Regions from separate parts of the Cupriavidus sp. 05T42 genome, predicted to be linked through region 2. Evidence: predicted binding sites of a transcription regulator. Region 2 holds the regulator's gene; each other region holds the start of a gene.

What was found. Region 2 encodes LexA, which represses DNA repair genes until DNA is damaged. Its sites were predicted from a motif close to ACTGTATNNNNATACAGT; they were not measured.
Region 1: AC1EJR_RS22890 (CppA family protein) is a predicted target of LexA. The motif match lies at 683-700, and genes of this name have one in related genera.
Region 3: dinB (DNA polymerase IV) is a predicted target of LexA. The motif match lies at 942-959, and genes of this name have one in related genera.

The regions. Positions count from the first base shown of each region.
Region 1 is NZ_JBFTLH010000021.1:60,856-63,053, reverse strand. Features, by position in the region: gene AC1EJR_RS22895 (RNA polymerase sigma-70 factor) at 1-574, opposite strand, end outside; gene AC1EJR_RS22890 (CppA family protein) at 744-1,061, shown strand; gene AC1EJR_RS22885 (thiamine pyrophosphate-binding protein) at 1,089-2,198, opposite strand, start outside.
Region 2 is NZ_JBFTLH010000006.1:329,827-332,024, reverse strand. Features, by position in the region: gene AC1EJR_RS11150 (asparaginase) at 1-357, opposite strand, end outside; gene lexA (transcriptional repressor LexA) at 550-1,206, shown strand; gene AC1EJR_RS11140 (hypothetical protein) at 1,327-1,500, shown strand; gene AC1EJR_RS11135 (hypothetical protein) at 1,714-2,198, opposite strand, start outside.
Region 3 is NZ_JBFTLH010000004.1:355,632-357,829, forward strand. Features, by position in the region: gene dinB (DNA polymerase IV) at 1-914, opposite strand, end outside; gene rarD (EamA family transporter RarD) at 1,036-1,938, opposite strand; gene AC1EJR_RS07780 (TRAP transporter substrate-binding protein) at 2,050-2,198, opposite strand, start outside.

The DNA.
Region 1 (2,198 bases), on a different contig from region 2:
GGATGCCGGCGAAGTCGCCGCCCTGCATCGCCTGGGCGAACGCCTGGACTATGTGCCGATGGGTGTCCGGGGACACCGTGAAGCGCGGCCGGTCGTCGCGTAGCTGGGTTTTTGCCCGGCTGACCAGCTGGCGGCAGTTGGCCTCGCTCTTGCCGATCACGCGCGCCACCTCGTCGTAGTCGTTGTCGAAAACCTCGCGCAGGAGGAAGGCCGCGCGGGCCTCGGGCGTCAGGCGCTCCAGCAGGAGGAGGAAGGCGACGGAGATGTCGTCGGCGCGCTCCTTGATGGCCTCGGGGTTGTCCGGGCTGTCCGTGATCAGCGGCTCGGGCAGCCAGATCCCGGTGTAGTGCTCGCGCTGGATCTTGGCGGCGCGCAGGCGGTCGATGGCGATGCGAGTGGTTACCGAGACCAGCCAGGCTTCGGCATTTTCGATTTCCGTCTGGTCAGCCGTGTGCCAGCGCAGCCAGGCGTCCTGTACGACGTCCTCGGCCTCGGCCACGGCGCCGAGCATCCGGTAGGCAATCCCGTGCAGGCGCGGGCGCAGCTTGTGGAAGGTGGCGGTGGTGTCGTCCATGATTCGATGCGAAAAGGCGGCTGGCAGACCGCCATGGTGGCCACGCGTGCCGGCCCAGCGCAAGAACTTTCAAGCATTTTCCGACGCACACCTTGAAAATTCCGATGCACTGTATATATTTACAGTAACTGTATGAATGAACAGTATATCGGAGTGCGGAATGGAACACCTGATCCACCTGATCCGTGTGCAGAACGAATATGACCGCCAGGTGCTGGTCTGGCTGCGGGGGCGCATTGGTGATGCCGCCCTGCTGTCGGCCGCGCACCGGGCCACCGTCGACGATAAAAAGCCTTATCTTTCAACGATTTGCCGCCTGATCGGGATTCGGGCGCCGTCGCGCCGCGCGCTGGCGGACGAGGCTCGCAAGAGCCATCGCGCGGTGGGCGAGCGGTATCTGGAGCAGATCCGCAAGATCCTGGCCCGCCCGACGTCCGGCCATGAAAAAGCCGGGCACGAGGCCCGGCCACAAGCGGCGCTGTTCTAGATCGCCTAGGCAGCGTCTGATCCGGGCTCAGGCCGGCAGTTCGGTCACGCGCATTGCGGGCGTGATCTGGAGCGGATCGGTCATCAGCTCCAGCACGGCCGGCTGGCCGGCGTTGCGGGCGCGCTCGAACGCTGCCGCAAAGTCCTCCGTCTTCTCCACCCGCTCCGCCCACGCCCCGCAGGCGCGCGCCATCGCCACGAAATCCGGGTTGGCGATGGTCGTGCCGCTCTGGCGGCCCGGGTAGCGCTTCTCCTGATGCATGCGGATGGTGCCGTACATGCGGTTATTCACCAGGATCACGATCAGGTTGGCGCCATGCGCGGCGGCCGTGGCGATCTCCTGCGGATACATCAGGAAGCAACCGTCGCCAGCCAGGCAGACCACGGTCTTCTCGGGCGCGCGCAGCTTCGCGGCAATCGCGGCCGGCAGGCCGTAACCCATCGCGCCGCAGGTGGGCGCCAGTTCCGTGCGCGGACGCTTGTACGCGTAGAAGCGGTGCAGCCAGACCGTGTAATTGCCGGCGCCGTTGCTGAGGATGGCGTCTTCGGGCAGCACCGCGTTCAGGTGCGACATCGCGGCAGCCATATCCACCCCCGTCAGTTCCGCATGGGGCTTGGGCGGCGTGACGAAGGCCTCGTGCTCGGCCCGGGCGCCGCTGGTCCAGTCCTTCCATCCGATAGAAGCCGGCGCCGGCAGCGCGGCCAGCATGGCTGCCGCAGGCACCACGCCCGAATGGATCGGCAGTGACGACTGGTAGACGCGGCCCAGCTCGCCGCTATCGGCATGGATATGCACCAGCTTTTGCTTCGGGCGCGGGACTTCCAGCAGCGTGTAGCCATCGGTGGCGATGTCGCCCAGCCGGGTGCCGACCGCCACGATCAGGTCGGCCGTGCGCACCCGCTCGGCCAGCTTGGGGCTCACGCCCAGGCTCAGATGGCCGATGTAGTGCGGGTCGCGGTTATCGATCACGTCCTGCCGGCGGAAGGCGCAGGCCACGGGCAGGTTCCATGCCTTGACGAAGGCGGCGAAGTCACGCACTGCCGCGTCGGTCCAGCCGGCGCCGCCGGCGATCACCAGCGGCTGGCGGGCCTCGGCCAGCGCGGCGGCCAGCGCCCGGGCATCCTCGGCGCGCGGGGC
Region 2 (2,198 bases):
GAACATCGCCGTTTCTTCAAGCGTGTCCGTGCCGTGGGTAATCACCACGCCCACCACATCGGGCTGCGCGACCCAATGCGCCACCCGTGCGGCAAGCGTCGCCCACAGGCTGAAGGCCATGTCCTTGCTGTKGATCTGGGCCACCTGCTCCGTCTCCACACGGGCCACCTCGCCCAGCGCAGGCACGGCCTGGATCAGCGACGAGACCGGCACGGTGGCCGCGCGGTACTGCGCACTGCTGGCGGGGCTGGCGGACGAGCCTGCGATGGTGCCGCCGGTGGCGAGCACGACGATGCGGGGCAATGACGTAGACATATAGCGAGAAAATCGAGCGAGTGAGCGGGTGGTGCAGGCGATTGTAACTGGTGGCACGCCGAGGACCGCCGCTCTCGCAAACCCGTGTCGCCGGGCGCACTGGAGTCCGCCGGGTGTCGCGCATGCCCCACATCGCCACTGCAAATTGTGCTTGCACTTCACTCGATACTGTATAAAATCACAGCATACTGTTTAAACATACAGTGCTTCGGCACCACGAGAGACCGGCGACCCATGGCGACCCTGACACCCCGGCAACAGCAGATCTTCGACCTGATCCGCAACACGATCCGGCACACCGGCATTCCGCCGACCCGTGCCGAGATCGCGTCCGAATTCGGTTTCTCCTCGCCCAACTCTGCCGAGGAACACCTGCMAGCGCTGGCCCGCAAGGGCGTGATCGAGCTGACGCCAGGCGCGTCGCGCGGCATCCGCCTCAAGGTGGCACGTAGCGATTCGGAGATGACGGACCAGTTCTCGCTGCCGATGGCCGGCGTGATGCAGCTGACGCTGCCGCTCGTGGGCCGCGTGGCCGCAGGCAGCCCGATCCTTGCCGCAGAGCACATCGACCGTCAGTACCAGGTAGACGCCTCGGTATTTGATGATCGACCTGATTACCTGCTGCGCGTGCGGGGCCTGAGCATGCGCGATGCCGGCATCCTCGACGGCGACCTGCTCGCCGTCAGGAAAGCCAGCGAAGCCGCCAACGGCAAGATCGTCGTCGCGCGGATCGGCGACGATGTGACCGTCAAACGCCTGAAGCGGCGCGGCGACATGATCGAGCTGATCGCCGAAAACCCGGATTTCGAGAATATCGTGGTGCAGGCCGGCCGTGAGGAATTTTCGCTGGAAGGCATCGCCGTCGGGCTAATCCGCTCCTCGGGCTTCTGACTTCCGAGACCGGACGGGCGGCCGCCTGTCCTGGTCCCCAGTTTTGCATTGCCAACGCCGCCCCGTTCTCTCCGGACGACGGGCGTGGACTCCTGCTGTCGCAAACTTCGAGGTGCCGCCATGCTGCCAGTCAACCACACCGCTTCCCGCCGCCCGGTCAAGCCCGTGCCGTTCCGCCAAACCAAGGGCGTGCGCGTCTACCAGGGCGCCCAGCGTCGTACGATGGTCGGCAGCATGGCTGCAATCTGCCGGATGCTGGAACTTGCGGATATGCCCGACAAACTGGACGCATGAACCGCTAGCGGCGGAGCCGCGTCGCCCAAATCATTGTAAATAGTGCAGTTGCGAGCCCACCACGTGAAATTAAGAGAACGTTTAATTCATCGTGAGAGGTGCTTTACACTCGATGGCGCGCATCCGTAGTACCGGCGCATTGGCGCCGATGCGCGAAACCGGAACTTGTCGACCCCGCCGAGTGCCGGTTTTTTTTCGCCCTCCCCGGCTGGATCAGGTACCAGGATACATGCCAGTCATGTTCTTGCGCAGACGGTCCCACAGCATACGCACGCCCCGCACGGTCCCGCTCAGACCCGCCGAGTAGCCAGGGTCGTAGTAGTGAATCAGCAACGACCGGCGCTCGCCAACTTCCACATCAAGGTTGGCATGCTGGAGCACAAAGCCGTTGAAGACATAGACGCTGCCCGGCTCCACCGGCACGCGGTTGCAGCGGCCACGGCGCAGATCCCGTAGCGTCATCCATTTTCTGATGGGAAACGGCAGATTGCGCTGAATGCCATGACGAAGCTTGCAAAAAACATTGGCCACAGTGGATACCGCCAGCCGTGGCGGGTGATAAACCAGCAGATCACCGTTGCAAACGCCATCGGGGGCGAGCTTCAGCGGAATCAGCAGCGTCAGCAGATGCGAATCGTAGTGGCGGCAATGGCTCTCGTTGCGCGTAGACGTGCTGGCACAACGAATCACGTGGAACG
Region 3 (2,198 bases), on a different contig from region 2:
ACGTAGCCCTTGCGGCGCAGGTCCTCGCCCACGCGCATGCAGAGCTTGGTGAACGATTCCGATAGGAGCGGGCGGTCCACGCGCGGGTGCAGGTCGCGCTCAAAGGTGGTTTCGCGGCTCATCGACTTGGGCTCGGAACTGACCACCACCGGGCGGTCATCACGCCCATGCGCCACCTCGATCAGCCAGCTCGCGTAGTTGCGGCCGAAATGGGTCTGGAGCACGCCCTGGTCGGCCTCGGCCAGGTCGCCCACGGTGTCGATGCCGATGCCGGCCAGCTTCTCGGCCGCCTTCGGCCCGATGCCGTTGACCTTGCGCGCCGCGAGCGGCCAGATACGGTGGGCGATGTCGGCGGGGGTGAGCAGGGTCAGGCCGTCCGGCTTGTCGAGTTCGGACCCGATCTTCGCCAGCAGCTTGTTGGGCGCCACGCAGATCGAGCAGGTCAGGCCAGTGGCCTCGCTCACGGCMGCCTTGATGCGMGCGGCTACCTCGGCCGGCTCGCCGGGCACCTCGGTCAGATCGATATAGATCTCGTCGATGCCCCGGTCTTCCACCTGCTCGGTGAAGGTGCGCACGGCGGCCTTGAACAGGCCCGAGTAGCGGCGATAGGCGTCGAAATCGGTCGGCAGCAGGATGGCGTCCGGCGCCAGCTTGGCCGCCTTCATCATGCCCATCGCCGAGAACACGCCCAGCGCGCGGGCTTCGTAAGTGGAAGTGGTGACGACGCCACGTCCGACGTAGTCGCGCAGGCGGGCATAGCGGCGCGAGCCATCGGGCAGCGTCTCCGGGATGGCATTGCGGCCGCCGCCGATGACAACGGCCTGGCCGCGCAGGTCGGGATAACGGAGCAGTTCGACGGACGCATAGAAGGCGTCCATGTCGAGGTGGGCGATGCGCCGGACGGGGGTGGACATGGCGAAGGGGGCGTGCGCGTCGTCGGTACTGTATAAACGTACAGTATAGTGCGTCGGCCCTCGCATGCCGAGCCGGTGTTAATCCATCATTCCCGGGATGAATCGATTAATCGATCCAAACTTATGCTTCATTTGTCGCGCTGATAGACTTAACGGAATTGCGGCGGGAAACCCACACCCCTTCCATCGCGTAGATCAGCAGCGACACCCAGATCAGTGCATAGCCGAGTTGCTTCTGGGCCGGGAACGGCTCGTGCCACAGCCAGATGCCGAGCAGCAGCTGGAGCGTCGGGCCGGTGTACTGGAGCAGGCCGAGCAGCGAAAGCGGAATCCGGCGCGCGCCGGCGGCGAAGAACAGCAGCGGCACCGCCGTGACCGGGCCGGCCAGCAGCAGCAAGATCTGCGTACCCGGTGCTGCGCTCCGGAAGGTGTCCTGGCCGGTGAAGACGAGCACGCCCAGCGCGGTGGCCGCAATCGGAAACAGCAGCAGCGTCTCCAGCGACAGCCCCTCCAGCGCGCCCAGCGCCCCGGTCTTGCGCAGCAGCCCGTAGCCGCCGAACGACGCCGCCAGCGCGAGCGCGATCCACGGCAGTTGCCCGGCGCTGATGGTCAGCCAGAGCACGCCCCCCGCCGCGACGGCGATGGACAGCCACTGCCCCGGCCGCAGCCGCTCGTGCAGGAACAGCACACCCAGCAGCACGCTGAACAGCGGATTGATGAAGTAGCCCAGGCTCGCATCGACCACCCGGTCGGCCGACACCGCCCAGATATAGAGGAACCAGTTGGCGCAGAGCAGGGCGGCGCTCGCCGCGAAGCCGAGGATCAGGCGAGGATTTCCCGCCACCTCGCGCAGCCAGCCGAAATGCCGCCGCCAGAGCAGGATCGCGCCCAAAAAGACCAGCGACCACACCATCCGGTGCAGCAGGATCTCGAGCGGCGCCACGCCGTGGAGGGATTTGATATAGAGGGGCAGCAGGCCCCAGATGACGTACGCGAGCAGCGCGTAGAAGATGCCGAGTTGCATGGGAGTATCCGGTAGGTGCGCGGATTCTACCGGGACGCCGTCATCGGCGTTGGAACTCGCCTCCCCCTGGCGGGAGAGGCGACAACATCACATCCAAATCACATCGATGTCTTACAGCTTGCGCGCGAAGCTGAACTGCGCGAAGCCCTGCTCGGCCACGTTGAACCAGGCGGCCTCGTTGTTGCGGAACACGCGCCAGTCGTCATAGATCTTCTTGAACGACGGGTTCTTGGCGGTTTCCTCGGCGTACGCGTCCTGCG